Regions from separate parts of the Bradyrhizobium sp. NBAIM08 genome, predicted to be linked through region 3. Evidence: predicted binding sites of a transcription regulator. Region 3 holds the regulator's gene; each other region holds the start of a gene.
The links. The regulator LexA, encoded in region 3, represses DNA repair genes until DNA is damaged. The targets are predictions, from matches to a motif close to TGTTCNNNNTGTGTTCNG.

Region 1 (10,233 bases), 990 kb from region 3:
AAGGCCGGCTATATGAGCGAGGTCGAGACCTGGCGCGAATTGCCCGGCGGCGATATCGAGTTCACCATGCGTCGGCTGCCCAGCGCCGACTGACGCGCGCTATGACGCAGAAGGCGAAACGGTTCAGGCCGTCTTTCGCCCGATCGCCTTCAGCTCGCGGTCGATGCGCAGCTGCACGCGCCGGATCGCCAGCAGGTCGATCCTGGTCTCGGTCTTGCCGGTCTTGATCCGGTCGCCGATGCGGAACTGCCACTGCCAGACTCCGGGAATCGCCGTCTTGGCGATGGTGAACTCGACGCCCTGTGATTCATGGTCACCTCCCACGATTCACCCTTGTGCCTGCAAACATGTTGGTCGTCGCAATATTCCGCAGGCAAGAAAAATGTCGCCCGCGCCTCCGTGGTTCTCCGACCATGAACAAAGTTCCTGGAGCCCGGCCGGGGTGCATCCGGCGGTCCCGCATCGCGGTTCCAATCGAAGCGCCGGATCCGCTCGACGGCATGTGCCTTGCTTGCCGATCACGGGCAAGCAACCATGGGCGCCTCATGCTCGGCATTCCCCGCCGCTACTCGCATTTCGTCTTCGGCATCATCCAGTCCGGGCTGACCTCGCTGATCGCGGCGGGGATCGCCAGCTTTCCCGCCGGCAGCCCGATGCTCTTCGTGCGGCACTGGATGGTGTCCTGGCTGATCGCATGGGCCGCGATGCTGCCGGTCGTGCTGCTGGCGGCGCCCGCGATCCGCGCCTTCTCGCTGCGCCTGACGCAGGAGGAGCAGGAGCCCCGCGCTGGCCGGTAGCCGGGCGACCCTAGCCGGCTGGCTGACGACAGCCTGACAGGCGGACCGCCGGCAGGTGCGCGATCGAAAGGCCGCACACTGGCCCCGTACCGGTCCCAATTTCGACATCCGTCCGCACCACTGCGGACACACCCGTCGGCAAGATTTTATCCGTTCGGCGCAGCCATGGGGGAAACGTGGCGCGCCGGAAACGGGGTGGCATCATATGGATAACGTAGAGCGGTCATTCGCCGCCGCGACGGCGGCTGGCTTCGTCGTGCTAGTGATAGGCTTGGTTCTGCTGGCGGTGCTGTAGCATGCGCTGCTGCAGACGGGACCGACGTGCCGGGCCGTCCGATCGACGGCGCTGGCGTGCCTTGCCTCTCAAAAGTGGCAAAACAACCCCATGCACAGTAGGGGTCCTGCCGATTTCATCGCTTCGCCAATGGGTTGCTGGTAGTATTTAGCTACCTACTGCATCCGCGGTCGCGGCGCCCCGACCGGCGATGCCGATCGGAGGTTCCGGGCAAGGAACAGAGCGGAGTGCCGCATCGCGGGCGGGCCTGGCCCGCTCCGGACGGCGGTCCTGGCAGTGCCTAATGAACCTTGATCTCGTTCAGCGGCAGACGGAGCTCGGCGGCGCGCTCTTCGCGGTCCTGCTTGCGGAACTCGTTTTCCTTGCGCTCGAACTTCACCATCTCCTCGTGGGCGGCGTCCAGCAGCGGCTTTCGCCTCAGCGTATCGTGCTGCGTGTCGTTGTTCGTCATGACCAGAGATCCCCAAAAGTTGCGGTCCCATCCCCACAGAAGGCCCGAGACCGCGAAAAGGTTCGGTGCCGTAGGATTACGGAAACATGACGGCGCCCAGTCGCGCGTCGTTGATCCCGGTCATGGTCGCTTCGAGGAACCCGGCGTAGGCGGCTATTCCGGCGGCTGCAGCCCCGGCGATTTGACCCAATCGTTCAGATGATTGGCAACGTCGGCCTGGCGCGCCTTCTTGAGCAGCGCGTCCCGCTCCGGCCCGGGAGGTAGCTTGGACGCCTGCTCGCGGACCTGCTTCACCCATGCCGACAGCCGGTCCTGAAGGGTCAGTTGCTGCTTGAAACGTCGTCGCTTCAACATGGCGCGCTCTTTCCGTGTGAGGAGGCGGGAGCGCGAGTCAGCGGTCTCATCACCGATAGTGGCCACGGTCCGCGCGGTGATGATGCATTAGGATCCAGAAGTGGATCCGCGTCTGTTCAGTTGTGCACGCAGTGCCGACGGCGTGACGATCCAGCATGGCCGGTTCGACCAGCTCCGTTGTCTCCTGGTCCAGTCAGAAAGACAAAATCCGCAAAAGAACATATTGCGAACCTAGAACAAATGGGGTACATTGCTTTTATCGCCGAGCTGCCTCGCAACCGTTTGTCCCTCACGCGAATCCTCGCCATAAGGAGCACGACCCAATGTCCGCAACTGCCCTGCGTATCGTCGAAGGATCCTCCATGGACAAGAGTAAAGCTCTGGCTGCCGCGCTCTCTCAGATCGAGCGCCAGTTCGGCAAGGGCTCGGTGATGAAGCTCGGCAAGAACGACCGCTCCATGGACATCGAGGCGGTGTCCTCCGGCTCGCTCGGGCTCGATATCGCGCTCGGCATCGGCGGCCTGCCCAAGGGGCGCATCGTCGAGATCTACGGGCCGGAATCGTCCGGCAAGACCACGCTGGCGCTGCATACGGTGGCGGAAGCGCAGAAGAAGGGTGGCATCTGCGCCTTCATCGATGCCGAGCACGCGCTCGATCCGGTCTATGCCCGCAAGCTCGGCGTCAACATCGACGAGCTCCTGATCTCGCAGCCCGACACCGGCGAGCAGGCGCTGGAGATCTGCGACACCCTGGTGCGCTCGGGCGCGGTCGATGTTCTCGTGGTCGATTCGGTGGCGGCGCTGGTGCCGAAGGCCGAGCTCGAGGGCGAGATGGGCGATGCGCTGCCGGGACTTCAAGCACGGTTGATGAGCCAGGCGCTGCGCAAGCTCACGGCCTCCATCAACAAATCCAACACGATGGTGATCTTCATCAACCAGATCCGCATGAAGATCGGTGTGATGTACGGCTCGCCGGAAACCACCACCGGCGGCAATGCGCTGAAATTCTACGCCTCCGTCCGCCTCGACATCCGCCGCATCGGCGCGATCAAGGAGCGCGACGAGGTGGTCGGCAACACCACGCGCGTCAAGGTGGTCAAGAACAAGCTGGCCCCGCCGTTCAAGCAGGTCGAGTTCGACATCATGTACGGCGAGGGCGTCTCCAAGATGGGCGAGATCCTCGATCTCGGCGTCAAGGCCGGCATCGTCGAGAAGTCCGGCGCCTGGTTCTCCTATGACAGCCAGCGCCTCGGCCAGGGCCGCGAGAACGCCAAGGCGTTTCTGAAGGGCAACCCCGACATCACCGCCAAGATCGAGACCGCGATCCGCCAGAATTCCGGCCTGATCGCCGAGCAGATTCTCGCCGGCACGCCGGAGCGCGACGCCGACGGCGAGGAGCCGGCGGACGAGTAAGACCTAACGCGAAAATTTTTCGCGAGGAGCGGGCACTGAGGACGTTGAGTTGCCGACGTCTTCGGTGCCCGTTTCGTGTTGCGTGAGGGCGCGTCGACGATGAAGCGTGTGATTCTGACTAGTTCGTCCGGCGTTGGTCTCACCTATGCCGGTCGTGCTGACATGGTCGTCCCGTTGATCTTTCGGTTCGTTTGGGGGCCGTTGCCTACGTCGCACCACCTCGAGGACTATCTTACGGGAGGCTATTACAGGGGCGATCCGGAGGTGCGGTGGTCCGATCTTGTTGGCCGGTTGCCTCAGACCGGTCTCGCACACAAGGAGACTGGCCTGGTTTGGTTTTGCGAGACCTATGGCGTCGAGTTCATCGAGCTGTGGTTCGACCCTGAGCCTAACAGTCAATTGCAACTGATCTGGATCCTGGACTATTTGCGGTCCCATCCATCGATCACCCATTGTCTGAGACTGCGACGGGTCAATTTCGATCTGCGCGAAGCGGACGGCCCGCAACTTCGCGATCGTACGGTGCGGGAATCGGAGATCGCAGAGTGCGACTTCGAGATAGCCAACATGGCCTGGGAGGCGTATCGGGCGCCGACGCCTGAACTTTGCTTCGGGTTGCTGACAAGGGATTTACCCAGGCTACCTTTCCTGAAGCCGGCTCTGGAAGCGTTGCTAGCTGAACTGCCGTCACCAATCACCGGATTGGGCGCGACGGAGGCGCGGCTTATCGAGCTGATTGCAAGGGGGCACAACCGTACAAAAGAACTGTTTCAGCCGGGCGGGCTGCTCGAAACGCGCGTGTTCGACCAGTGGGAGCTGGGTCCGTTGCTCGAAGGGCTTGCGTCGGGCCCGATGCCGGCGGTCGCAGGTCTCGATCCGAAACTCGCGACGCTCGCCCCGCACGATGCGCGAGGTCGCAACGCCGCCTATCGTCGGAGCCGGTTGTCGCTGACCGAATTTGGCAAAGCGGTTCTGGAAGGCCGCGAAGATTTCCGTCGCCACAATCCGATTCGACGTTGGTGGGGCGGCACGCTGCTCACCAATGAACGGCTTTGGCGGTGGGATGGCGAGCGCCGGTTGTTGATTGCGCCCTAGCGGCGCACGCAGTGCCGTAGGGCCGAAGGCGTAATCCACCACCGTTCGGTTCAGCGGACGCAGAAGTGGTGGGTTACGCGTCGCGGACTGCGCTTTGCGCAGCCGCGAGGCTAACCCACCCTACACATCCTACTCCGCAGCTTCTGCGTAATCGCTCACCGGCGGGCAGGAGCACACCAGGTTGCGGTCGCCATAGACGTTGTCGACGCGGCCGACGGGGCACCAATATTTGTCGGAGCGCGAGACGCCGTCGGGGAAGCAACCCTCCGTGCGGGTGTAGGCGCGCTTCCAATCGTCGTCGGCGATGTCGTGCACTGTGTGCGGAGCGTGGCGCAGGGGCGAGGCTGCGATCTCAAAGCGACCGGCCTCGACCTCGGCGATTTCCTTGCGGATCGCGATCATGGCGTCGCAAAAACGATCCAGCTCGGCCTTGGATTCCGATTCGGTCGGCTCGATCATCAGCGTGCCCGGTACCGGGAAGCTCATGGTCGGGGCGTGGAAGCCGTAATCGATCAGGCGCTTTGCGATGTCGTCGACGGTGACGCCACTCGTCGTCTTCAGCGGACGCGGATCGACGATGCACTCATGCGCGACGCGTCCCTTCTCGTTCTTGTAGAGCACCGGGAAATGCGGATCGAGGCGCGCTGCGATGTAATTGGCGTTGAGGATCGCGATCTCGGTGGCGCGCTTCAGGCCTTCACCGCCCATCATCAGGATGTAGATGTAGGAGATGGTAAGGATCGACGCCGAACCGAACGGCGCGGCCGAGACCGGACCGACCGGCGCGTCTGCCTTCGTCGCGGGGTGGCCGGGGAGGAACGGGGCGAGATGCGCCTTGACGCCGATCGGGCCCATGCCGGGGCCGCCGCCGCCATGCGGGATGCAGAAGGTCTTGTGCAGGTTGAGATGGCTGACGTCGGCGCCGTAATCGCCGGGCCTGGAAAGGCCGACCTGCGCATTGAGGTTGGCGCCGTCGAGATACACCTGGCCGCCATGGCCGTGCACGATGTCGCAGATCTCGCGGATGTGCTCCTCGAACACGCCGTGGGTCGAGGGATAGGTGATCATGACAGCTGCGAGGTCGTTCGCGTGCTTCTCCGCCTTGGCGCGGAGATCATTGACGTCGACGTCGCCGTTCTTCTCGCAAGACACCACCACCACGTCCATGCCGACCATCGCGGCCGAGGCCGGATTGGTGCCGTGGGCGGAGGAGGGGATCAGGCAGATCTTGCGATGGCCCTGTCCGCGCGCGGCATGATAGCCGCGGATCGCGAGCAGCCCGGCATATTCGCCCTGCGCGCCCGAATTCGGCTGCAGCGAGATCGCGTCATAGCCGGTGATGTCGCAGAGCCATTTCTCCAGGCGTGCGAACAGCGCGTGATAGCCGGCCGCCTGCTCGCGCGGGGCGAACGGATGCAGCGAGCCGAATTCCGGCCAGGTCAACGGCATCATCTCGGTGGTCGCGTTCAGCTTCATGGTGCAGGATCCCAGCGGGATCATGGCGCGGTCAAGCGCGAGGTCGCGGTCACTGAGCTTGCGCATGTAGCGCAGCATCTCGGTCTCCGAGCGGTGCGCATGGAACACCGGATGGGTCAGGAATGCGGTGGCGCGCTTCAACGCGTCCGGCAGCGCCTCGCGCGTCTCGGCGTCGATCTCGGCATAGGCAAGCTTGCCGCCGAAGGCGCGCCAGACTGCTTCAATCGTCGCAGGCGTCGTGGTCTCGTCGAGCGCGATGCGAAGCGCGGCATCACTGATGCCGAGATTGATCTTCTCGGCGAGCGCGCGCGCGACGATCTCCTCGCGCTTGCCGCCGGCATCGACGCTGAGCGTGTCGAAGAAGCTTTCGCTCGCAGGCGCAAAGCCGAGCTTGCGCAAGCCGGTCGCGAGCACGGCGGCGCGGCGATGGACGTTGCGCGCGATCTGCGTGAGGCCCTCGGGGCCGTGATAGACCGCATACATCGAGGCGATCACGGCGAGCAGCACCTGCGCGGTGCAGATGTTGGAGGTCGCCTTCTCGCGGCGGATGTGCTGCTCGCGGGTCTGCAGCGCGAGGCGATAGGCCGGCATTCCGCGGGAATCGACGGAGAGGCCGACGATGCGGCCGGGCAGCGAACGCTTCAGCGCATCGCGCACCGCCATATAGGCGGCGTGCGGGCCGCCATAGCCCATCGGCACGCCGAAGCGCTGGGCCGAGCCGATGGCGATGTCGGCCCCGAGCTCGCCGGGCGAGGCGAGCAGCGTCAGCGCCAGCAGGTCGGCGGCAACGATGGCGAGCGCGCCCTTGGCCTTCAGCGCCGCGATCGCGGGCCTGAGATCGCGCAGCGCGCCGGATGAGCCCGGGTATTGCAGCAGCGCACCGAGCACGTCCGCTTTGTCGAGATCGGTGAGGGGATCGCCGACGACCAGGGTCCACCCCAGCGGCTCGGCGCGGGTGCGCATCACCGCCAGCGTCTGCGGATGCACGTCCTTGTCGACGAAGAAGGCCTTTGCCTTGACCTGCGAGTGGCGCTCGGCCAGCGCCATGGCTTCGGCGGCGGCGGTGGCTTCATCGAGCAGGGAGGCGTTGGCGACGTCGAGCCCGGTGAGGTCGCAGATCATGGTCTGGAAGTTGAGCAGCGCCTCCAGCCGGCCCTGGCTGATCTCGGGCTGATAGGGCGTGTAGGCCGTGTACCAGGCCGGGTTCTCCAGGATGTTGCGCTGGATCACTGCGGGCAGGACCGTGCCGGAATAGCCTTGGCCGATCAGCGAGGTGAAGACCTGGTTCTGACGCGCAAGCTCGGTCATGTGCGCGATCGCCTCGGTCTCGCTCAAGGGCTTGCCGAGGTCGAGCGGGCCGGCCTGCCGGATCGAGGCCGGCAGCGTTTCCGCGATCAGCGCATCGACGCTCTTGGCACTGACTGTTTCAAGCATGGCGGTGACATCGCGCGCCGATGGGCCGATGTGGCGGCGGACGAAACTGGCGGTGTCGCCGTTGGATTTGCGGTGCGCGGTCATCATGGGTCCTCGCTTCAGATTTCGCTGTCAGTGTCATGCAGGCGGGGCATCCAGTACTCTCCAGCAGCGCGGATTGAACCGAGGGGCCGCGGCGTACTGGATCACCCGCCTTCGCGGGTGATGACACTGAGCATGAGGTTAGACTTCGCTTCATCTCACGCCGTATGCGCCTTGTAGGCGGCTTCATCCATGAGGCCGCCGAGCTCGCTTCTGTCGGCCATCTTGATCTTGAAGAACCAGGCCTTGCCTTGCGCATCCGAGTTCACCAGCGCCGGCTCGGATGCGAGCTCGGCATTGGCCTCGAGCACTTCACCCGAGATTGGTGCGTAGACGTCGGAGGCCGCCTTGACGGACTCGACGACGGCGGCGGCTTCGGCCTTCTTCAGCGCGCGGCCGACCTTGGGCAGCTCGACGAACACGACGTCGCCGAGTTGCTGCTGGGCGTAATCGGTGATGCCGACCGTGGCGACATCGCCGTCGATGGCGAGCCATTCATGGTCGGAAGTGTACAGCGTCGTGGTCATGTCTCGTCCTCAGCGTTTGTAGGTGTTTTTCACGAAGGGCATGGCGGCGACCTGTAAGGGCAGTCGCTGGCCGCGCACCTCGGCGAAGAGCTTTGTGCCAAGCGCGCTCAGATTCGTGGGCACGTAGCCCATCGCAACCGGCGCATTCAGGCTCGGGCCGAAACCGCCCGAGGTGACTTGTCCGATCGGCTCGCCGCCCGCGTCATTCGCAAACAGCAGCGCGCCCTCGCGCACCGGCGCGCGGCCTTCGGCGCGCAAGCCGACGCGGCGGCGGGATGCGCCGCCATCGAAATGGGCGAGGATCTTCGCAGCGCCGGGAAAGCCGCCGGTGCGCGCACCGCCGCTGCGGCGGCTTTTCTGCACCGACCATTCCAGCGCGGCCTCGACCGGCGTGGTCGTGGTGTCGATGTCGTGGCCGTACAGGCAGAGCCCGGCTTCCAGCCGCAGGCTGTCGCGGGCCCCGAGGCCAATCGGCAGCACGTCGGGATTTTCAAGCAGCACCTTTGCGAGGCGTTCGGCATCGCCTGCTGGAACCGAGATCTCGAAGCCGTCCTCGCCGGTGTAGCCGGAGCGCGAGACGAAGCACTTGATGCCGGCAACCTCGTGCGGGCCGGCGTCCATGAACTTCATGCCTGATACCTCTGCACAGAATTTCGCCAGCGCCGCTTCCGCCTTCGGGCCCTGCAACGCGATCAGCGCGCGGTCGGCAAGCTGCTCGATCACGCAGGCGTCGGACAGGTTCGCGCGCAGATGCGCCTCGTCCTGGGCTTTGCAGGCGGCGTTGACGACCAGGAACAGGTGATCGCCGAAATTGGCGACCATCAGGTCGTCGAGAATGCCGCCGTCGTCATTGGTGAACTGGGCGTAGCGCTGCCGCCCTGCGGCGATCGCCACGATATCCTGCGGCACCAGCCGCTCCAGCGCGCGGGCGGCGTCCTCCACATTGCCGGATTTCGGCCGGAGCGCGAGCTGGCCCATGTGGGAGACATCGAACAGGCCCGCTTTGGTGCGGGTATGGAGGTGCTCCTTCAAGACGCCCGCGGGGTACTGCACGGGCATGTCATAGCCCGCGAACGGCACCATCTTGCCCCCTAGGGACACATGAAGGTCGTAGAGGGGGGTGCGTTTCAGGGAGTCTTGGTCGTGCGCTAGCATCTTGAGGGCCCTCGGCGGTTCCCCCGGGGAGGATTCCCCGATGGACACCAGTCGAAGCCCCATCTGTCGCTGTGCCTGAGAGTATTATCCCGTCGGCGGACGCTGTCCGGGCCTAGACCCGTCGGCGCCTCTTTCCAGATGCTGTCAAAGCCACGCGGTCCTTTTGCCTGAGAGTTTCCGGGGCGGTTGCTCCTTCGGCGCCGGCTACCAAGTGCCGGTCTCTCCCGACGTGGCCGTACGATACAGATGGGTAGAGACCACAGGGGAGCCAAGCCTGTCAACGCGTCCGCGCGCCCTATCCAACGGGATTGCAAGGGGATTGAGCGCCTGCGGCAACCCTCTGATCTCTCTGCACAGTTTCTGGACAGCGAAGCTGGCCTTGTCTAAAAGCGCTTTGGCCCGCAGATATCAGCCTTAACGGTCCGGTTTGGACCGCGAAAAGCGGGCCCAAGCATACCCGATTGGATGAACATGAGCGGCGTCAACGAGATCAGGTCGACCTTTCTGAACTTCTTTGCCGAGAACGGCCACGAGATCGTGCCGTCCTCGCCACTCGTGCCGCGCAACGACCCGACGTTGATGTTCACCAATGCCGGCATGGTGCAGTTCAAGAACGTCTTCACCGGCGTCGAGAAGCGGCCCTATCAGCGCGCCACCACCTCGCAGAAATGCGTGCGCGCCGGCGGCAAGCACAACGACCTCGACAATGTCGGCTACACCGCGCGCCATCTCACCTTCTTCGAGATGCTCGGCAATTTCTCGTTCGGCGATTACTTCAAGGAGCGCGCAATCGAGCTCGCCTGGAAGCTGATCACGAGCGAGTTCGGGCTGAAGAAGGACAAGCTGCTCGTCACCGTCTACCACACCGACGACGAGGCGGCCGGCCTGTGGAAGAAGATCGCCGGCTTCTCCGACGACCGCATCATCCGCATCCCGACCTCGGACAATTTCTGGGCGATGGGCGACACCGGGCCGTGCGGCCCGTGCTCGGAGATCTTCATCGACCGCGGCGAGCACATCTGGGGCGGTCCTCCGGGATCGCCGGAAGAGGACGGAGACCGCTTCCTCGAATTCTGGAATCTCGTGTTCATGCAATACGAGCAGGTGACGAAGGAGGAGCGCGTTAATCTGCCGCGTCCCTCGATCGACACCGGCA
Region 2 (10,233 bases), on a different contig from region 3:
CCACAGCGCCGATATCCGTCCGGCTGCTCGTCAGGACCGAGATCTCGCGCGCGATGTCGAAATCGTCTTCCTGGATACGGATGGTGACGGGGCAGGTCATGAGGCTAGCCGCCGGTCATGGGCGGGAAGAACGCGATCTCGCGGGCGCCTGCGATGGCGGCGTCCTGCTTGACGTGAGCGCGGTCGATCGCGGCGCGGATCACCTTCGGCTTCTCGAACGCGTACGCATAGGCTTCGCTTTGGCCGGAGAGCCAGGCGATCAGCTCCTCGACGGTGCGCACGCTCGCGGGAGGCTCGATCGTCTCTTCGGCCTTGCCGACGCGCTCGCGCACCCAGGCGAAATACTTCACCTTCATCCCTCGTCCTCCTTGATGAGGTGATGGATGCCGGCGCGGAAATAGTCGTAGCCGGTGTACATGGTGAGGATCGCCGAAGCCCACAGCAGCGCGAGGCCAATCATCGAGACCACCGGCACCACCTGATCGCCGGCTGGGCCGGCGATCAGGAAGCCGATCGCAACCAGCTGGACCGTGGTCTTCCACTTCGCAAGCTTGGTCACGGGCACGCTGACACGGAGCGCAGCCAGATATTCGCGCAGGCCCGAGACCAGGATCTCGCGGCACAGGATCACGATGGCGGCCCATAGCGACCAGCCGTGAATGATGCCGTCCGCGGCCAGCATCAACAGGCAGGAGGCGACCAGTAGCTTGTCGGCGATCGGATCGAGCATGCGGCCGAAAGCCGATTGCTGATTCCAGATCCGCGCGTAATAGCCGTCGAGGTAATCCGTCACCCCTGCGGCGATGAAAAGGGCGACCGCGAGCCAGCGCAGCCAGAGCGGCTGATCCAGAATCGACTGCGCATAGATGCATCCGACCACGACCGGGATCGCGGCGATCCGGCCATAGGTCAGGATGTTGGGGAGGGACATCGCGCGGCTGGTCGTCCCTCGTGTGGTGGCGATGTTCATCCGTCCTACCAATACCGCTGCTGCCTGAACGTCAACCGTCCCGCGCCCCAAATGAGGTGCGGACACGACGATCATATGACTGCGGTCCCCCTTTAGTTCATCCCGGTTGGGGATGGAAATACTCGAAAATCCTGCGCGCGCTCTCGGCGCTCACCCCCGGAACCTTGCCGAGATCGGCGATCGAGGCCCGTTCGATCTCCTTCAGGGTTCCGAAATGGTGCAGCAAGGCACGTTTGCGTGACGGGCCGATGCCCGGAATCTCCTGCAAACCAGCCTCGCGGATGTCCTTCTTGCGCAGCTTGCGGTGCGAGCCGATGACGAAGCGGTGGGCTTCGTCACGCAGGCGCTGGATGAAATAGAGTACGGGATCGCGCGGCTCCAGCTTGATCGCCTCGCGCTCCGGCATGAACAGGGTCTCGCGGCCGGCATCCCGGTCCGGTCCCTTGGCGACCGACATCAGCGACACCTGGGTCAGGCCGAGATTGGCGAAGATCTCGCGCACGGCGTTGAGCTGGCCGCGGCCGCCGTCGATGATCACGAGGTCGGGCCATTGCGGGAAATCGTCGTCCTTGGCCTTGTTGCCTTCCTTGGCGGCATCCTCGGGCGGATTGATCAGGCGCTTGAAGCGGCGCTCCAGCACTTCGCGCATCATGGCGAAGTCGTCGCCGGGCGTGATCCCTTCCGACTTGATGTTGAACTTGCGGTACTGGTTCTTCACGAAGCCATCTGGGCCCGCGACGATCATGGCGCCGACCGCGTTGGTGCCCTGGATGTGGCTGTTGTCGTAGACCTCGATGCGTTTGGGCACGTGCGGCAGGCTCAGCGTCGCGGCCATGGCCTCGAGCAGCCGGCTTTGCGTCGCGGTGTCCGCGAGCTTGCGGCCGAGCGCCTCGCGCGCATTGGTCAGCGCGTGGGCGACCAGCTCCTTCTTCTCGCCGCGCTTGGGCGCGGTGACCTCGACCTTGTGGCCAGCCTTGATCGATAGCGCGTTGGCGAGCAGCTCGCTCTCCTCGATATCGTGCGAGAGCAGGATGTTTCTCGGCGGCGGCTTGTCGTCGTAGAACTGCGCCAGGAAGGATCCCAGCACCTCCTCCGGGGTAAAGCTCTTCTCCGCGCGCGGAAAGTAGGCGCGGTTGCCCCAGTTCTGTCCGGTGCGGAAGAAGAACACCTCGACGCAGGAGAAGCCGCCCTCCTGGTGGATGGCGAACACGTCGGCTTCCTCCACCGTGCGCGGATTGATGCCCTGCTGCGACTGGATCGCCGACAGCGCGGCGAGGCGGTCGCGGTACAGTGCGGCGCGCTCGAATTCGAGCTCGTTCGAGGCCTTCTCCATCTCGCCGGCGAGCTCCTGCTTCACCGCATGGCTCTTGCCGGAGAGGAAGTCGCTGGCCTCGCGCACCAGCGTCGAATAGCCGCCGAAATCGATCTCCCGGGTGCAGGGTCCGGCGCAGCGGCGGATCTGGTGGAGCAGGCAGGGCCGGGTGCGGCTCTCGAAGAAGGAATCGGTGCAGGAGCGGATCAAGAACGCGCGCTGCAGCGCCGTGATGGTGCGGTTGACCGCGCCGGCGGAGGCAAACGGGCCGAAATAGCGCCCGGGCCGGGTCTGCGCACCGCGATGTTTCAGGATCTGCGGCGCCCAATGGTCGCCGGTGATCAGGATGTAGGGGAACGACTTGTCGTCGCGAAGCTGCACGTTGAAGCGCGGCCGCAGCTGCTTGATCAGGTTGGCTTCCAGCAGCAGCGCCTCGGTCTCGGTCGTGGTCGAGACGATCTCCACCGTGACGGTGGCCGCGATCATGCGCAGGATGCGGGCCGGCAGCGGCGCACTCTGGCGCGCATAACTGGACAGGCGCTTTTTGACGTTCTTGGCCTTGCCGACATAGAGCACGTCGGCGTTCGCATTGAGCATACGATAGACGCCAGGCGAGGTCGGTGCGAGGCGGACCGCGCGCTCGATCGCCTCGTGACCGGTCGCGAGCGGGCCTTCGCCGACGGCGCCGCTCTCTTCCAGGATGTCCGGCAGCAGGGCATCGTCCTCGTCATCGCCCCCTGCCGCCGCGGGATCTACGTCCGGCCCGGCCAGCCGCTCGGGCGGCGTGTCGCTCGCAGCCGGCGGCGCCTTGCGCGCGCGGTCGTCCGGATTGTCGGGGGAATCGTGAACCATGGGACGAATTTAGGCGCTGGGGGGACTGATTTGAAGTTCCGGCCATGCGGCACGCACAGAGGATGGCGGGCAGCTCCCGGTAACGCTTCCTTAAGTCTGTTAAGCAGGCGGTAACCCGGCTTAACAGCCCTTTAACTTAAAACTCTCGATAAATCCTACGCGAAAAGCTCTTGGTTCCGTAACCATGCGATTTTGCTCGCGCGGCGGCGCGGGCATCGCTCGGGTTGCGACAGTGGCGTTGGAGTGAGTGATGAAGAGGCTCGTTGTGGGCGCAGCCGCGTTGGTTGCAGCCGGCTGGACAGCTTCGGCAGAGGCCGCCGATCTCAGTTACGGGCAGCGTGCGCCCTATACCGTCAATCAGCCGCTCAATGCCTATAGCTGGGCGGGTCCCTATCTCGGCGGCAATATCGGCTATGAATGGGGCTCGGTCGACAACAACCCCACCAAGCCGTCCGGCTTCGTCGGCGGTGTGCAGGCCGGCTACAATTTCCAGAACGGCCCGTGGGTGTTCGGCGTCGAGGGCGACATCCAGGCCGCCGGCGCCGACGACACGTTCGCGCCGTGGAAGTTCTCCAATCCGTGGTTCGGCACCCTGCGCGGCCGCGCCGGCTATGCGTTCAACAACGTGCTGTTCTACGGCACCGCCGGTCTCGCCTTCGGCGAGCTGCGCGCGCAGACCTTCGGCTGGTCGGAGTCGCACACCACCGCGGGCTGGACCATCGGCGCCGGTGCGGAAGTCGGCCTCGCGCCGAACTGGAGCGCCAAGCTCGAATATCTCTACATCGATCTGTCGACCAGCCAGTTCGCAATCACGGGCGTGTCAAACGGCTATAGCGCCAACGTTGTCCGCGCAGGCGTGAACTATCGCTTCTGACATCCAAAGAAGAAAATACCGGACCAGCCTCCCGGCCGCTCGCGGCCGGGATTTTTTTTCGCCAGGCTTGCTAGGAGAGGATCACCAGATTGACCGCCTTCGGTCCCTTCCCCTTCTTGTCCGGTTCGACTTCGAAAGTAATACGCTGTCCTTCGGCAAGGTCCTTCAGTCCCGCCCGCTCCACAGCAGTGATGTGAACGAAGACATCGCGACCGCCGTCGTCAGGCTTGATGAAGCCGTAGCCGCGCTCGCCGTTGAAGAACTTGACCGTTCCCGTCATGGCCATCGGGAAACTCCCCCTCATTGCTCCTCCGTCGCGACGCAGACTCACGTCGCGACATGACCGGGCCTTACGGAGCCCGGGAGCTGGCCATCCTTGGACGGACCTGATCGGTCCGGCGGGATCTTTCTTAGGGCCTTCACTCCGCCGCAACCATTCGCGGAAGCGGAACGTAAAGCCAGTCACGGAAATAGCATAATACGGTTCTTTGCAGATTGACTACCGGTCCTGCATATTTTTCCCAAGAATGCCGGAGTGTTACGGCTTGGCGTCAATGCTTGGCGCTAAGGCTTGGGCACCTCCAGCCGGAATCTGGCAGCACCGCCCTGGCCGAGCGGTATTTCCAGCTCCGGCAGAATGGTCTTGAGCTCGCCGTGCAGCGTGTAGGGCGGGTTGACGATCAAGAGACCGGTGGAGGTGAGGGCGGCGCTGTCGGCTTGCGGCGCGACGCTGAATTCGAGGCGCAGGCATTTTCCAGGCGGTTTTGCTGCAGCTGCGAGCCGCGCCACGGTTTGCGCCAGCGTGTCGGTGGCGCGCCGGTTCTTGGCGGGATACCAGATTACGTAGATACCGGTCGGCCATTTCGCGAACGCTGCCGAGAAGGCTTCGCCGAGCCGCTCGAACTCGTCCTTGGCCTCGAACGGCGGATCGATCAGCACGAGGCCACGCCGCTCCTTCGGCGGCACGAAGGCCGGCAGCGCCACCCAGCCGTCGAGGTCGACCACGCGGGCCTGCTCGTCGCGGCGCAGCGCATCGATCAGCGCTTTCCGTGCCTTCGGCTCGAGCTCGCAGGCGACGAGCCGGTCCTGCGGCCTGAGCAGGCCGCGCGCGATCAACGGCGAGCCCGGATAGACCTTGAGCTCCACCTTCGGATTGAAGGCGCGGACGATGTCGAGATAAGGCTTCGTCAGCGCCGCGCTCTCGTTCGACAGGCGCGCCTGCAGCAGCCGCGCGATGCCGGTCAGCCATTCGCCGCCGCGGCGCGCCTCGTCGCTGTCGAGATCGTAGAGGCCGGCGCCGGCATGGGTGTCGATGACGCGGAACGCTGCCGGCTTGTCCTGCAGATAAGTGAGGATGCGCGCCAGCACGATGTGCTTGATGACATCGGCGAAGCTGCCGGCGTGGAAGGCGTGGCGGTAGTTCATGGCGGAGAGTTACGACATCGCGCGCCGAAAGTAACTGCTGTCATTCCGGGGCGGTGCGCAGCACCGAACCCGGAATCCATTGCGCCGCGGGCTATGCTGGTCGATGGATTCCGGGTTCGCGCTTTGCGCGTCCCGGAATGACGATCTGAGACGTCGGCCTCAACCGCCCCTGATCGGCGGCATCGTCACCTGGTCGCGGCGGCAGGCGCGGCGCTCGATCTCGTCGCAGGCGCGAAATTGCAGGTCCTTGCTGAGGCAGATGCGGACCTCGGACAGCCGTGTCCGGTTGCAGGTGACCGAGACGGCGGCATTGCTGAGACCCGGATTGGCCTTGATGAAGGCCTCCTCGACCTCCGCCGGCGCGACGGTCTTGGCCTGCGCCAGATCGAGATATTCGGGCGGGATCTTGATCGCAGCGCGCGCCTTGCGGATCATCTCGAAATAGCCGCGGCCCTCCAGCCCGGAGCAGGTGCCGTGCTTGTCCCATTCGTTGAAGATCAGGCCCGGCGCCGGCATCAAATCGAGCATCGAGGAGACGATGTTGCGGTTCAGCCGCGGCGCCGGGCGCTGGCAATACTCCGGAAAACCGTTCTCGTATTGCGGCCACAGCCCATGTACCACGAAGGCGTAGGGCCGTCCGCCGCATTGCATCTGGGACCGGCCGCCGCGTTCGGCTGCTTCCTCGCAGAACGAGGGCGACCACGACAGCGCCAGCACATAGAAATCGAACTCGCCCGGGGCGTTCTGCCGCTTGTCCTGTGCCTTCGCACCGCCGGCGAGGCTAGCCAACCCCGCAGCAAGAGTGAGCGAGATCATCAAACGGGACAACGAACGCAATCTGGAGTAAAACATGGCGACGCCCCTCAACTAGACTGTGCACACAGCCTAGCAGGCGATGGGAACATTTCAAGAACAAAATTGGAGCTGTCGTCGGCCGGCTGATCAGCCCAGCCAGCCGCTGCTGGAATCAGGGCTTGGCGGCGCGGCACGCCGGGTTATAGGCCCAGTTGCGATCCACCCCGACGACGCACCATTCGACGCCGTTGCCGTAGGAGGCGAAGCCGCCATCCTCGATGATCGAGAAATGCACCTTGCGCGGCTTGCCGTCATTGAGCATGGCCTCGCCGGTGCAATAGCGGCGCGGAATGTTGTCGGACTGCCAGGGCCGGAACGCGGTTTCGCGAACGGCGGAGAAGCCGGTGATCTGCAACGAAGAATTCCAGAACTTGGATTCCTTTTCGGCGAATTCGTGCACGATCCTCGGCAGAGCCCAGTCGCAAGGGGCGACGGCGCCGTCATAGCGCGGCCCGCTCAGCCAGAAATTCAGCTCCAGCGGATTGGCGGCCCTGGCCTCGCCGAGCGACACCGCTCCGAACATGAGGCCGAGCACGGCGGCGAAACGGAGCGATTTCTCGAAGGGGGCGCGCATGATCAATCCGGGCAGCTAAGGTCTTGCGAAGGCCGGACGGTGCCGCGAAGGTTGGGGCGGGTCAAGTGCAGCGCGGCAACACTTCGCCAGGACTTGACCAGGATGTCGCGGCCAACAGGGGTTCGGTTCTTTTCACGTCCGTCCCGGCACCGTAGACTGGCGCCAGCCAATTGGAGTGACGGGAATGCGAATCATTGCGGCCGCGGGCCTTCTTGCCAGCCTGATTGTCTCGGGCATGGCGAGCCAGTCGGCGCGCGCCGACATCTTTTCTCTGGTGCCGCCGTTCAAGGGCAACGACACCGGCGGCATCATCGCCTATTCGATGGCGACCCAGGTCGATGCGCGTCAGGTCGCCGTCGATCACTGCGCCCGCTACGGCAAGGTCGCGAAATTCCTGGGCGTGCAGGCCTATGAGGGCGGCTACATCTCGTTCTCCTGCCGCTGGGTGCCCTATGGCGCCGCCGACCGGCCGATCCGCACACTGTACTGAGGCGCTGTCGTAGGCGCCGCACCTCTCTCAGCCGGGAGCTTCCCTCATGACGCGCAAACTCGCTTTGCTCGGCTCGATGCTTTGCCTCGCGTTGTCGGCAGGCAGCGCCAGCGCCGACGAACTGCCGCTGCGCAAGGCCGGTCTTTGGGAGATGAAGCTGGTCACATCGGGCTCGCCCATGCCCGAGATGACCATGCAGCACTGCACCGACGAGACCGTCGACAAGGAGATGAGCAACAACGTCTCCCCGATGGCCAAGCAGATCTGCGCCAAGCAGGAGATCAAGAAGACCGCGACCGGCTATGTCAGCGATTCCGAGTGCAGCGTCGCCGGTGTCAGCACGACCTCGCATGCCGAGATCACCGGAGACTTCAACTCGGCCTACACGGTGAAGACGACCTCACACGCCAAGGGCGGCGTTGCCGGTGCGGCGGGGCGCGATAGCACGACGACGCTGCAAGCCAAGTGGCTCGGGGCCTGCAAGCCGGATCAGAAGCCCGGTGACATCGTCATGCCCGGCGGCTTCAAGATGAACACGCGCGACATGGACAAGCTGAAGGCGCTGCTGCCGAAGTAGGTGGGGTCATTTCAACGCCTGCGCCAACGGACCGTCCTTGGCAGCCAAGGCCGACCAGCCCGGCTTACTCCCGGCTTCCAATCGCGCGAAATAGACATCGCGTAGAAAGATTTTGGCGGCGAGCTGGCCGCCGGCTTCGGTCCACGTGACGGTGAATTCGTGGGTCGAACCGGGAGGGGCGAAGCGAGAGCTTTCGTTGACGAACGCCGCCGGATTGGCGAACGGTAGGTTCGCCGGGTCGTGCCACTCAGGCTCAATCGGGGTTGGGCAGCGATTGTAGAGCCACACGTCGCTACAGATTTTCCCGTTTCGATCGAGCATGTAGGCGTAGGCCACCTTGCCATCATCCTCGATGATGACTGCGCTCTCATCGAACGGCGAGACGAATTTAGCGACGAATCCGTCCGTGCCATTCATTCTCTAACCTCATTCGCCTACACCGGTATCCGCACGCTTGCCCTCAATCCTCCCATCGGGCTGTCACCGAGCGTGATGTCGCCGCCATGCGAGCGGGCGATGTCGCGGGCGATCGCGAGGCCAAGGCCGGTGCCGCCTTCATCCTGGTTGCGGGCGTTGTCCAGCCGCAGGAACGGCTTGAACACCTCTTCGCGCAAGTGGGCGGGAATGCCGGGGCCGTCATCGTCGACGGTGACGGTCAAATAACGGTGATCGCGTTGGCCGGTGATGGCGATGTTCTTGCCGTAGCGCGCTGCGTTGGTGACGAGGTTGGCGAGGCAGCGCTTGAACGAAGCCGGCTTCACCGTCACCACGGGCAGGCCGTTGAAGGCGACGGTCGCGGTATGGCCGTGACGCTCGGCATCGCTGCGCAGCTCCTCGAGCGCCTGCGCCATGTCGGTCGGCTGCGACTGCTCGCCGGAATCGCCGCGGGCGAACGCAAGGTAATCCTCCAGCATCATCGACATTTCGTCGACGTCCTTGCGCATGCCTTCGAGCTCGGGACTGTCTCCGATCAGTGCCAGCTCGAGCTTGAAGCGGGTCAGGATGGTGCGCAGATCGTGGCTGACGCCGGCGAGCATCGCGGTGCGCTGCTCCATCGTGCGCTCGATGCGCGACTTCATCTCCAGGAAGGCGACGGCCGCGCGCCGCACCTCGCGCGCGCCGCGCGGCCGGAAATTCGGGGCCTCGCGGCCCTTGCCGAAACTCTCGGCGGCATCGGCGAGGCGCAGGATCGGCTTGATCTGGTTGCGCAGGAACAGCACCGCGACGATCAACAGGATCGAGGACGTGCCGACCATCCAGAACAGGAAGATCTCCGAGTTCGAGGCATAGGCGGCGCTGCGCTGCGCGAACACGCGCATCACGGCGTCGTCGAGCTGGATGCGGATCTCGACCAGGTTGGAGCGGCCGACCGTGTCGATCCAGAACGAGCGGCCGATCTGGCGGCCGAGCTGCACCGACAGCGTCTGGTCGAGCAGCGAGAAGAACGGTTTTGGTCCCGGCGGCGGCATGTCGCCGGCAGGCAGGAAATCGACGACGAGGCCGAGCCGCTGCTGCGCGATGCGGCGGATCTCGGTGCGGTCCTTGTCCTGCGGATAGCCCTTGTAGACGTCGATCAGCGCGGCGATGTCCTGCACCACCGCGGCCGACAGGCGGCGCGTCACCGTGTTCCAGTGCCGCTCCATGAACACGAAAGCGACGACCGATTGCAGCACCACCATCGGTACGATCATGATGAGGAGCGCGCGGGCGTAGAGGCCGGTCGGCATCCAGCCCTTGAACGCGTTGCCCATCCAGCCGTTCGCGGCGGAGACGCGGCCGGCGGCGCTCTTCAGAAGCGTCAGGCCGGTATCTATCGTGCTCATCTGGCGCGCTTCACTGCGGTTCAGGGCGAGGCCACCAGGCGGTAGCCGATGCCGCGCACCGCCTGCAGGAACAGCGGATTGGCGGGATCGGTCTCGATCTTGCGCCGGAGGCGGTTGATCTGCACGTCGACGGCGCGCTCGTTGACGCTGCCATTGCCGGTCAGTGCGCTGCGCGGCACGGTCTCGCCCGGCGTCTCCGCGAGAATCCGCAGCATCTCGCGCTCGCGGTCGGTGAGGTGGATGACCTCCTCGCCCTGGCGCAATTCGCCGCGTTCGAGATGGTAGACATAGGGGCCGAAGGCGATCTTCTCGATCGTCGTGGCCTGCGGCGGCGGCGCGGCGCGCTTGAGGATGTTGTTGATGCGCAGCGCCAGCTCGCGCGGTTCGAACGGTTTTGCGACGTAATCGTCGGCGCCGATCTGCAGGCCCTCGATGCGGGCTTCCGCCTCGTGGCGCGCCGTCAGCATCACGATCGGCACCG
Region 3 (10,233 bases):
GGCGATGGACTGCGCCGCATAGCGTGCGGCAAGGTCGATCTGCGCGCTGCAATCGCCGGCGCGAAAGACCAGCGCCGAACGGGCCTCGTTCGGGACCCAGATCTCGAAGCGTCGCGCAATCGGCGTTGCCTGCGCGGAGAGGAATGTCATGACCCAGGTCTGGTCGGTGCCGGTTCGATAGGGCACGCCTACGCCGAGATTGATCCCGACCTTGGCGGCGTCCTCCCAGCGCAGGAAGCTCTTGGCGTCGTGCAGGTCCTTGATGATCAGCGGCAGGCCCGCCTTCCATGTACGTCCGGGCAGGCCGAATCCGCGCGGAAATCTGGTGTGGCGGGAGTTGAATTCGAACATGTCCGCCGTGCCGTAATAGCCATCGACGAGCCCCATCTCATGCGAGAGATCAGGATCGTTGTGCCAGAGCTCGATCGCGCCGACATGCGCCTCGTCGTCGCCGCAGAACAGCACCAGCACGGCTTGCAGGAATTCGCCCGCGAACACCGGCACCGCCACGCCACAGGTGAGGCCGGCCGCAACGGCCTGATCGGTCCGCTTGAAATAGGAGTTGGCGAATTTCGTGAGGATGACGGGGTGGGCACAGGCCCAGGCCTTGCCTGGAAGTCCCTCGTCATATCCGAAGTGCAGCTCTTCGCTGACGGCCTTGAACGCGGACAGCCCTTCGTCGTAGAGGCCGCCGCCGAATTCCAGCCGCATGCGCGCCCGGTCGGGTACCCAGAGTTCAACGACGCGAATGAAGGTCTTCATGGAGCCTGTCCGCCGCCTCAAGCCATTGCAGCATCGGTCATCTGGCTGCGGAGCGGACGTTCAAAATTCAGGCAGGACGGCTCAAACTTCGTGCGGCGACGAGGCGCGGAGGCTCGCCGATCGAATGTCCTGAAACACAAACTCACCGGGCTCGCCGGCCTCGGCCGGCGACGGTAATTTCAATCCGGGCCTCGCCCCGTCGGGCGCAGGGCGTCAGCCGATCGGCAAGCGCGTGATCGTGGGCGGCCGCGTCTCGGCGACGATCTGCGGCTTGTGCTCGCGCTCGGGCACCGGCTGCGTCACCGGCAATTGCAGCACGGTCGCGCGCTGGCCTTCGACGAGCTGCGTCACCAGCACGTATTTGCCGTCGGGGAATTCGATCGCGTCATGATGGCGATCGGGAATGTGCGGGTCGATCTTGCCGAACTTGCCGACGCGAGAGTTCACGGTGCGCGTCCAGATCCAGCGGTTGTCGTAGCGGACATTGTCGGCGAAAGCGAGCTCCGTCCCCGGCAGCAGACAGACCGCGACGGAGGGATCGGCTTCGGAAGCGAAACCGCGCGTCGAGGTGCCGCGGAAGGTTGTCGTGACGATCGTCTCGCCGACTTCGGCGGGGCGCGTCGCGACGGCATGCAGGCTGTAGTCACACATCGGGTGCTCCTCATGCTGGGATAGCGACCCGCGTCTCTTTCGAGGCGCAGGCCTCTATCAGAGTGGAAGCATACAACGCTCTGCTCGGTTATGGGCAAATCTGCGGCTCGCGTCCGCAGCGCGCGATCACATTATCTTTCCCGGATTCGATAGGAACAAACCTCGCGTCCTTGCATTCGGCCGGAGCTATCAGCACTGCCGGCACAACTCTACCGGTGAAGCAGAGCGAGATTGCTGTGCGCCTGCGCGGGCGAATGTCGCGCGGGAGGATGGACCGGACAGCCGGCGCAGAACCAGAGAAACCGTCCAGCCGGAGCGGACAAGTATCCGCTCCGATCCTGGATCGCCGATGCCGATCGAAACGCGCGCGGCGCTTGATGTTTCCCGTATCAGTACTTCCGGTAAAGCCCGATCAGCTTGCCCTGGATCTTCACGCGGTTCGGCGGAAGAATGCGGACCTCGTAGGCGGCATTGGCGGGCTCAAGCGCGATCGAGGCGCCGCGGCGGCGGAAGCGCTTGAGCGTGGCCTCCTCGTCGTCGATCAATGCCACCACGATGTCGCCGGTATTTGCGGTCTCGTTGCGCTGGATCAGCGCCATGTCGCCGTCGAGGATGCCGGCCTCGACCATCGAATCGCCGCGCACTTCGAGCGCGTAGTGCTCGCCCGAGCCGAGCATGTCCGGCGGCACGCTGATGGTATGGCTGCGGGTCTGCAGCGCCTCGATCGGCGTGCCGGCGGCGATGCGGCCCATCACGGGCACCGCGACGGGGCGCTCGCCCTCGTCCGCGGGCGGGCTGGAGCTCGCGCGCACCTTGCCGAGATTGCCCTCGATCACGCTCGGGGTGAAGCCACGGCGATTGCCGGCGGCGGCCTGGAGCTCGGGCAGCTTGATCACCTCGATGGCACGGGCGCGGTTGGGCAGGCGGCGAATGAAGCCGCGCTCCTCGAGCGCAGTGATCAGGCGATGGATGCCTGACTTCGAGCGCAGGTCGAGCGCATCCTTCATCTCGTCGAAGGACGGCGGCACGCCGCTTTCCTTCAGACGTTCGCTGATGAACCGCAGAAGCTCGTATTGTTTGCGCGTCAACATCTCGACCAAAGTCCCCCGGTTGATGTCGTTCGATTCCGACACGATGAAGCCGGCACTAAGCCGCTACATCCTCGAAACAAATCATGAACGGACACTATATGTTCGATATGTGTTCCGCAACTGCTTAATTTATGGTGAACGCGGCCAAGCTCGCGGAATGCGTGTGGCTGGGCGGCTCAGACGGGCAGCCGGAGCACCTCGCAAGGCGTGCCTGCCTCGGCCTTCGGCGCGAACGGTGCGCGCACCAGAAGTACCTGTGCCGCAGCGAGATTCGCAAGAAGGGAGGAGTCCTGATGGCTGACCGGAAGGGCGACGCGCGTGCCGTCGTCGCGCTCCTCCAGCCGCGCACGCAGATAGTCCTCGCGCTGGTCGTTGGCGGCGAGATCGCGGCCCAGCACGGCGCGCTCGCGCCGATGATGAATCGCTGAACGGCCCGACAGGGCGCGAATCAAGGGGACCATGAACAGGAAGGCGCACACGTAGGACGACACGGGATTGCCGGGCAGGCCAATCACGCGCATCGCGCCTATCCGACCGTGCATCATCGGCTTGCCCGGCCGGATCGCGATCTTCCAGAACGCCATCGCGATGCCTTCGCCCTTGAGCGCCTGCTGGACCAGGTCGTGGTCGCCGACCGAGGCACCGCCGGTCGTGATCAGGATGTCGGCGCCGCTCTCGCGCGCGCGGCGGATGCCGGCGGACGTCGCCTCCAGTGTATCGGCGGCAATTCCGAGGTCGATGGTCTCGGCGCCCTCGCTGCGGGCGAGCGCATGCAGGGCATAGCCGTTGGAATAGACGATCTGGCCGCGACCAGGCGTGGTGCCCGGCATCACGAGCTCGTCGCCGGTGGCGAGAACGGCAACCCTCGGGCGGCGGATGACGGCGAGATGCGGATGATTCATTCCGGCGGCAAGGGCGAGATCGCGCTCGGTGAGGCGGATTCCCTTGCGCAGCAGCACGTCGCCTTCGCGGAAGTCGACGCCTGCAGGGCGGATGTGCCGGCCGAAACTGGCGGCTTCCTTGATCGTCACATGTTTGCCGTCGGCAGCCGTGTCCTCCTGGATCACGACGGCATCGGCGCCGTCGGGAACGACGCCGCCGGTGAAGATCCGCACGGCTTCGCCGGGGCCGACGCTTCCCGCGAACGGCCGGCCCGCCGCGACCTCGCCGACGACGGTCAACCTCGAATCGTTTGCCGCGTCGGCCGTGCGTACGGCATAGCCGTCCATCGCCGACATCGCCTCCGGCGGCTGCGTGCGCCGCGCCGCGACATCGCGGGCGAGCACACGATGGTAGGCCTCGTCGAGGCAAACCATCTGTTCAGCCAGCGGCTCGACGCCGGCCAGCACCGCGGCAAGCGCGTCAGAAACCGGCATCAGGGCCACGGGCGAACTCCTGCTGAGCACATCAGTCAATGGGCGGCGAGAGTTCTAGCCGAGTGCAGGCGTGAGGCAAAGCAGCACGCGGGATGATTTATCCTGCGTGATCGCGGGGTGGAGGAGGTCGGCTCAACTCCGCCGCGGCATGATGCGGAAGGCGAGACAGACCGGAACGAGGATTGCCATGGCAAGGACGAGAATGACGAGCGCCACGGCCAACATCGTTCAACGCCCCGTCGGATCGCCCGGACTGATGTCCGCGACGTCGGGCGGCTTGGGACCCTGATCCTTGTCCGGCAGCGGGTCCGCCTGGGATTTTAGGTCGGCGGCCTTGCTGATCAGCTTGGCGGAGAGGTCAGAATCCGAGGTGGTTCTGGCGAATTCGAGCAGGAGAGAGGCTTGCTTGGTGAGATAGGTCTTGCCCAGCACGTCGATCAGTCCAATGTAGAAGTCCCAACGGACTCATGAGTCCGAAGGGTGGTATTCCGTTCCCGGAACTCTGTATAAAAATGCACAAAGTGATCAGGTTCCACATTTTCAGCAGTTTTTGTTCCGGCAAGTGAGCGCGCTCCGGGCTTTCCCGCGGCTCAGATCCCCAGTGCTTTCAATGCGTTCCCGACATCACGCGGCGAGGTGACATGCACGGCGGTCAACCCGCGCGCCCGCGCTCCCTCGATGTTCTCGGCGAGGTCGTCGAAGAACACGATGCGCTCGGCCGGCACGCCGATCGCCGCCACGACATGGTCGAAGGCCTCGGCATCCGGTTTGCGCAGGCCGATGCTGGAGGACAGATACAGCTCGCGGAAATGGCCGAGCAGACCGGCATATTCCTTCGAGAAATAGTCGACGTGCGGCCGATTGGTGTTGGAGAAGGCATAGAGCGGCATCTGCTTCGCCGCCCGCGGCAACAGCTCGGCGATATCAGGCATCTCGCCGGCGAAAATCGCGTTCCAGCCTTCCAGGAATTGCGCATCCGAGATGCCGATCCCGAGCGAGGACCGCAGCGAGGCGAAATAGTCCCCATCGCTGATCTTGCCCATCTCGTGCAACCGGTAGGCCTCGTCGCGCACATAGCGCGCGATGATGGCCTCGGGCTGGCAGCCGGCATGTCCCGCCCAGCAGGCGATCGCCTTGGAGAAGTCGATGTCGAGCACAACGCGCCCGAGGTCGAACAGCAGCGCATCCGCGCTGCCGGGAGAGAGCGATGTCATTGCGTCCTTTTCACTTCGGTATGGCGCGTCAGTAACGATAGGGCTCGTGGTCGAACAGCGGGAACGCGCTGAACACGCTGGGCGCGTTGGTGGCGGCCGCCGGATGCAGGCAGGATTTGTCGAGCTCGGCGAATGAGGTGGCGCCCAGGAGGCCGAGGCAGCGCAGCACCTCGTCTTCGAGCAACTCCAGCATCCGCGCGACGCCGGCTTCGCCGGCTGCCGCCAGCGCCCAGCATTGCAGCCGGCCGATGCCGACGAGGTCGGCGCCCGCCGCGATCGCCTTGACGATGTCGGTGCCGCGGCAAAAGCCGCCGTCGACCATGATCCTGGCGCGGCCCTTCACGGCGTCGACGATCTCCGGCAGCACGTGCATGGCGCCGCGGCCGTGGTCGAGCTGGCGCCCGCCATGGTTGGAGACGTAGATCCACTCGACGCCGTGATCGAGCGCGATCTGCGCATCCTCGGCCGTGGCGATACCCTTGAGGATCAGCGGAATTTTGAACGTGTCCTTGATCATCTTCACGGTCCGCCACTCCAGGCCCTTCTGGAAATCGCCGCCGGTGGCGCGCAGGCGGCTCTCGCGAACGTAGCGCTTGGCGATGTCACGTTCACGACGGCTGTAATGGGCGGTGTCGACGGTCAGGCAGAAGGCGGCATAGGCGTTCTTCTCGGCCCGGTCGACCACGTCGGCGACGAAGGCATCGTCGCCGCGGACATAGAGTTGATAGAGACGCAGTGCATCGGGGGCAGCCTCGGCGGTCGTCTCGAGGCCGGGCTCGGACACCGAGCTCAGCATGTGCGCCGCGCCGAACCTGCCCGCAGCGCGCGCGACGCTCGCCGCGCCATCCGGATCGAAGATCTCGAGTGCGCCGACGGGAGCCAGCACCACCGGCAGACGCAGCTTGCGGCCGAACTGCTCGACGCTGCCATCGATCCTGCGCACGTCGCGCAGCACGCGCGGGCGGAAGGCGATCTCGTCGAGCGCCATGCGGTTGCGCCGCATCGTGGTCTCGGTCTCGGCGGCGCCGATGATGTAGTCCCAGGCATTCTGGTTGAGGTTGGCGCGCGCCTTCCGGATGAACTCGTGCAGGTTCTGGAACGGCTCGTCGCTGGCGCCGAGCTCGACGTTCCGTTCCGGCCGGATGCGGGGCGCTTCATTCATTGTTGTCCTCCCGAGAATTTGAAGTCTTGTCGCCATCGCCTATCGCGTCCGGTCCTCCAAAACCATCCTAAAATCGCATAGCTGCGAGGCGTAGGCGGCCCGGACCGTGTCGTGTTGCTTCGAAACAGTTTCGGAACGTTGCCAAAAGTTTAGGCCAAGGCGAAGGGATTTCTTCGGTGTACCCGCCAGCGCGGCATCCCGGCCTTGAAGAAACCAGAATGGTATTGTGAGAGATGGACTGGATCGCCATTTGCATGGCGTCTCCCAGCCTCAAGAGAAACGCCAAGCACAAAAGGCACCTTCATGCGGAAAACCCTGCTGTTCCCCCTGGGCGCGCTCACGGGAGCGTGCCTGACCCTTCTGGTAGCCAGCCCGCAGGGCGGCGTATGGGCAGCGCGGGCGGCAGTGAGTGCGGGTGATGCTTATTCCCAGCTCAATCTGTTCGGCGCGGTGTTCGAGCGGGTCAAGGCCAGCTATGTCGAGAAGCCGGACAATGCCAAGCTGATCGAGGGGGCGATCACCGGCATGGTGACCTCGCTCGACCCGCATTCGCGCTACATGAACGCCAAGGCCTGGACCGAGATGCAAGAGACCACCTCCGGCGAGTTCGGCGGGCTCGGCATCGAGGTCACGATGGAGGATGGCCTCGTCAAGGTCGTCTCGCCGATCGACGACACGCCGGCTTCGAAGGCCGGCATCATGTCCGGCGACCTCATCGGCAAGATCGACGGCGAGGCCGTGCAGGGCATGACGCTCGAGCAGGCGGTCAACAAGATGAAGGGACCGGTCGACACCAAGACCAAGCTGACCATCATCCGCAAGGGTGCGGATGCGCCGCTCGAGGTTGCGATCACGCGCGAGATCATCCATGTGCGTCCGGTGCGCTTCCGCGTCGAGAACGGCGACATCGGCTATATCCGCATCACCTCGTTCAACGAGCAGACCGCCGACGGCCTGAAGAAGGCGATCGCCTCGGTCTCCAAGCAGGTCCCGCCGGAGAAGCTCGCCGGCTACGTGGTTGATCTGCGCAACAATCCGGGCGGCCTGCTCGACCAGGCCGTGTCGGTGTCGAGCGCCTTCTTGCAGCGCGGCGAGGTCGTTTCGACCCGCGGCCGCAGTCCGGAAGAAACCCAGCGCTTCACCGCTCATGGCGGCGACCTCACCAAAGGCAAGCCGATCGTGGTGCTGATCAACGGCGGCTCGGCCTCGGCCTCGGAGATCGTTGCCGGTGCGCTGCACGACCACAAGCGCGCGACGTTGATCGGCACGCGATCGTTTGGTAAGGGCTCGGTGCAGACCATCATTCCGCTCGGCTCCGGCAATGGCGCGCTGGCGCTGACCACGGCGCGCTACTACACGCCGTCGGGCCGCTCGATCCAGGCCCAAGGCATCGCGCCCGACATCGAGATCCTCCAGGACGTGCCGCCCGAGCTGAAGGGGCGGATGGACACCATGGCGGAATCCCAGATGCGCGGGCATCTGTCGGCCGACGGCACCGAGCAGACCGGATCGCAGTCCTACGTTCCGCCGGAAGAGAAGGACGATAAGGCTCTGCACGCAGCCTACGACTTCCTCCACGGCGTTACGGCAAATGCCGTCGCTGCCAAGCGCGCGACGAAGGCTGCAGTGCCGAACTAGATCTTACGACGTTCCGGATCATGTTTCGCCCGGGAGCGGAGGACCGCTTCCGGGCGATTTCGTTTCCAGCGCCGTTTCGACCTAACCGACCTCGCGGCGGCGGCTCTCGCTGCCTTCGCGCCGGGCGCGCCGGCTGCGGTGCAGCGCGAACAGCTCCAGCATCTTGTCGGCGGGCTTGGCGGCGCTGAACAAATAGCCCTGCATCTCGGAGCAGCCGAGCGTACGCAACAGGCGCTGCTGCTCCTCGGTCTCGACACCCTCGGCCGTCGTGGTCATGCGGCGGGCGGCCGCCAGGTTGACGACGGCTTGAACGATGCTGGCGGAGCCGTCGGGACGGGCGATGTCCTCGACGAAGCAGCGGTCGATCTTGATCTTGTCGAACGGGAAGCGGTGCAGATAGCTCAGCGACGAGTAGCCGGTGCCGAAATCGTCGAGCGCGATGCGCACGCCGATGGCGCGGAGCTGGTGCAGGATGGCAAGCGCGGCATCGTCGTCGCGGATCAGGACTGCCTCGGTGATCTCGAGCTCGAGCCGGCTCGCCGGCAGATTCGACGCTGCGAGCGCCGCCATGATCTTCAGCGCCAGCGTGCCGCTCTTGAACTGCACCGGCGAGACGTTGACGGCGAGACGGATGTCGTCGGGCCAGCTTGCCGCGTCCCGGCACGCGGTCGCCAGCACCCATTCGCCGATCTCGTTGATCAGGCCGGTGTCTTCGGCGATCGGGATGAAATCCGCCGGCGAGACCCAGCCGCGCTCGGGATGGCGCCAGCGCACCAAAGCCTCGCAGCCGGTGATGCGGTCGTCCTTCAGGCCGAGGCAGGGCTGGTAATAGACCTCCAGCCCGCCTTCGCGGCCGCCTTGCGCAATGGCGTGGCGCAGGTCGCCCTCGAGCTGCCGGCGTTCGCGGACCTTGGCGTCCATGTCCGGCTCGAAGAAGCGGTAAGTGTGGCGTCCGGCGGACTTGGCCGCGTACATTGCCATGTCCGCATTCTTCAGGATCTGGTCGAGCGCCGTGCCGTGTTCCGGCGCGAGCGCGATACCGATGCTGGCGTCGCTGGTGAGATGATGGCCCATGCAGTCGACCGGCGTGCGGATGGTTTCGAAGACGCGCGCGACGAGCTCGTTGACCTGATCCAACGACGTTACCGCGCCCTGCACGATGGCGAATTCGTCGCCGCCGAGTCGCGCCACGAAATCTGCGGGACCCGCACAGCGGCGGAGGTTGGTCGCGATCGATTTCAACAGCTCGTCGCCGATGAGATGGCCGAGCGCGTCGTTGACGCCCTTGAACTCGTCGATGTCGATGTAGTGCACCGCGGTTTGCTCGCCGTCGCGCGCCGCGGCCAGCTCCTGCCGCAGATGCTCGTGGAACATGGCGCGGTTGGGCAGATCCGTCAGCGCGTCGTAATGGGCGAGGTGGGTGATGCGCTCCTCGATGCGCCGGCGCTCCGTGATGTCCTCGTGGGTCGCCACCCAGCCGCCATCCGCGAGCGGCTCGTTGAGGATGTGGATCGAACGGCCGTCGGCGGTATCGACCACCATGGAGTTGCGGAGATGGATGTCCTTCAGGACACGCGCGACGTAGGCATCGACGTCGCCGGTGAACGAGCCGGTTGTCTTGCGATGGGCGATGATGTCGCGAAAGCTGCAGCCGGGCTTCACGATCTCGGCCGACAAGCCGTACATCTCGATGTAGCGCTGATTGCAGACCACGAGCCGCTGCTCGGAATCGAACAGCAACAGGCCCTGCGTCATGTTGTTGACGGCGCGGTCGAGCCGCTGCTTCTCCAGCGTCAGCTGTTCGCGCGACAGGCGGTGCTGCTCCAGCAGCTTGCGCACGACGGCAATCAGCACGCCTGCGATCGCGAGCGCGGAAGAGGCTGCGATCGAGATCAGAATGCCGATCTGCTCGCGCCAGTCAGCCAAGGCCGCTGCGCGCGTCGTGGTGGCCATCACCAGGATCGGGAAGTGGGGCAGGGCACGGGAGGAGATCAGCCGGTCCTCGCCGTCGACGGGGCTGTTGAAGCGGCCGGCGAAATGATCGAGCCCGAACACCCTTTGATGCTCGAACGGTCCGGTCTTGAAGTTTCGCCCCATCAATTCGCCGGACTGCGGATAGCGGGCGAGCAGTGTGCCGTCGCGATGCAGCATCGAGATCGTCGCGCCTTCGCCGAGCACCACGGAGGCGAAGAATTTCTCGAAATTGGCGGGCTCGATCCCGCGTCCGACCACGCCGAGGAACTCGCCGCGTGGCCCGACGACCCTCCGGGCCACCAGAATGGTCCACGCACCGGAGACGCGGCTGTGCAGCGGCTCGATCAGGACATCAGGTGCATTGG

Region 1: a site for LexA is predicted at 2,112-2,129, ahead of recA (recombinase RecA). Genes of this name have one in related genera too.
Region 2: a site for LexA is predicted at 6,331-6,348, ahead of I6F37_RS15715 (ribonuclease T2). Genes of this name have one in related genera too.

What each region holds. Positions count from the first base shown of each region.
Region 1 covers NZ_JADYVR010000001.1:1,155,128-1,165,360, reverse strand. Annotated here, with positions in the region: gene I6F37_RS05765 (hypothetical protein) at 1-93, shown strand, start outside; gene I6F37_RS05760 (hypothetical protein) at 124-324, opposite strand; gene I6F37_RS05755 (DUF2798 domain-containing protein) at 546-797, shown strand; gene I6F37_RS05750 (hypothetical protein) at 1,373-1,543, opposite strand; gene I6F37_RS05745 (hypothetical protein) at 1,697-1,897, opposite strand; gene recA (recombinase RecA) at 2,221-3,309, shown strand; gene I6F37_RS05735 (hypothetical protein) at 3,409-4,404, shown strand; gene gcvP (aminomethyl-transferring glycine dehydrogenase) at 4,534-7,398, opposite strand; gene gcvH (glycine cleavage system protein GcvH) at 7,554-7,922, opposite strand; gene gcvT (glycine cleavage system aminomethyltransferase GcvT) at 7,932-9,077, opposite strand; glycine riboswitch at 9,224-9,314, opposite strand; gene alaS (alanine--tRNA ligase) at 9,549-10,233, shown strand, end outside.
Region 2 covers NZ_JADYVR010000004.1:223,466-233,698, reverse strand. Annotated here, with positions in the region: gene I6F37_RS15750 (molybdenum cofactor biosynthesis protein MoaE) at 1-100, opposite strand, end outside; gene moaD (molybdopterin converting factor subunit 1) at 105-356, opposite strand; gene pgsA (CDP-diacylglycerol--glycerol-3-phosphate 3-phosphatidyltransferase) at 353-970, opposite strand; gene uvrC (excinuclease ABC subunit UvrC) at 1,068-3,134, opposite strand; gene I6F37_RS15730 (outer membrane protein) at 3,385-4,008, shown strand; gene I6F37_RS15725 (cold-shock protein) at 4,079-4,294, opposite strand; gene I6F37_RS15720 (23S rRNA (adenine(2030)-N(6))-methyltransferase RlmJ) at 4,573-5,433, opposite strand; gene I6F37_RS15715 (ribonuclease T2) at 5,593-6,285, opposite strand; gene I6F37_RS15710 (hypothetical protein) at 6,401-6,862, opposite strand; gene I6F37_RS15705 (hypothetical protein) at 7,047-7,352, shown strand; gene I6F37_RS15700 (DUF3617 family protein) at 7,399-7,929, shown strand; gene I6F37_RS15695 (hypothetical protein) at 7,936-8,346, opposite strand; gene I6F37_RS15690 (ATP-binding protein) at 8,364-9,752, opposite strand; gene I6F37_RS15685 (response regulator) at 9,773-10,233, opposite strand, start outside.
Region 3 covers NZ_JADYVR010000001.1:165,905-176,137, reverse strand. Annotated here, with positions in the region: gene I6F37_RS00845 (GAF domain-containing protein) at 1-762, opposite strand, end outside; gene I6F37_RS00840 (hypothetical protein) at 976-1,413, opposite strand; gene lexA (transcriptional repressor LexA) at 1,803-2,504, opposite strand; gene glp (gephyrin-like molybdotransferase Glp) at 2,681-3,889, opposite strand; gene I6F37_RS00825 (hypothetical protein) at 4,109-4,312, opposite strand; gene I6F37_RS00820 (HAD family phosphatase) at 4,471-5,094, opposite strand; gene I6F37_RS00815 (alpha-hydroxy acid oxidase) at 5,123-6,256, opposite strand; gene I6F37_RS00810 (S41 family peptidase) at 6,560-7,894, shown strand; gene I6F37_RS00805 (EAL domain-containing protein) at 7,976-10,233, opposite strand, start outside.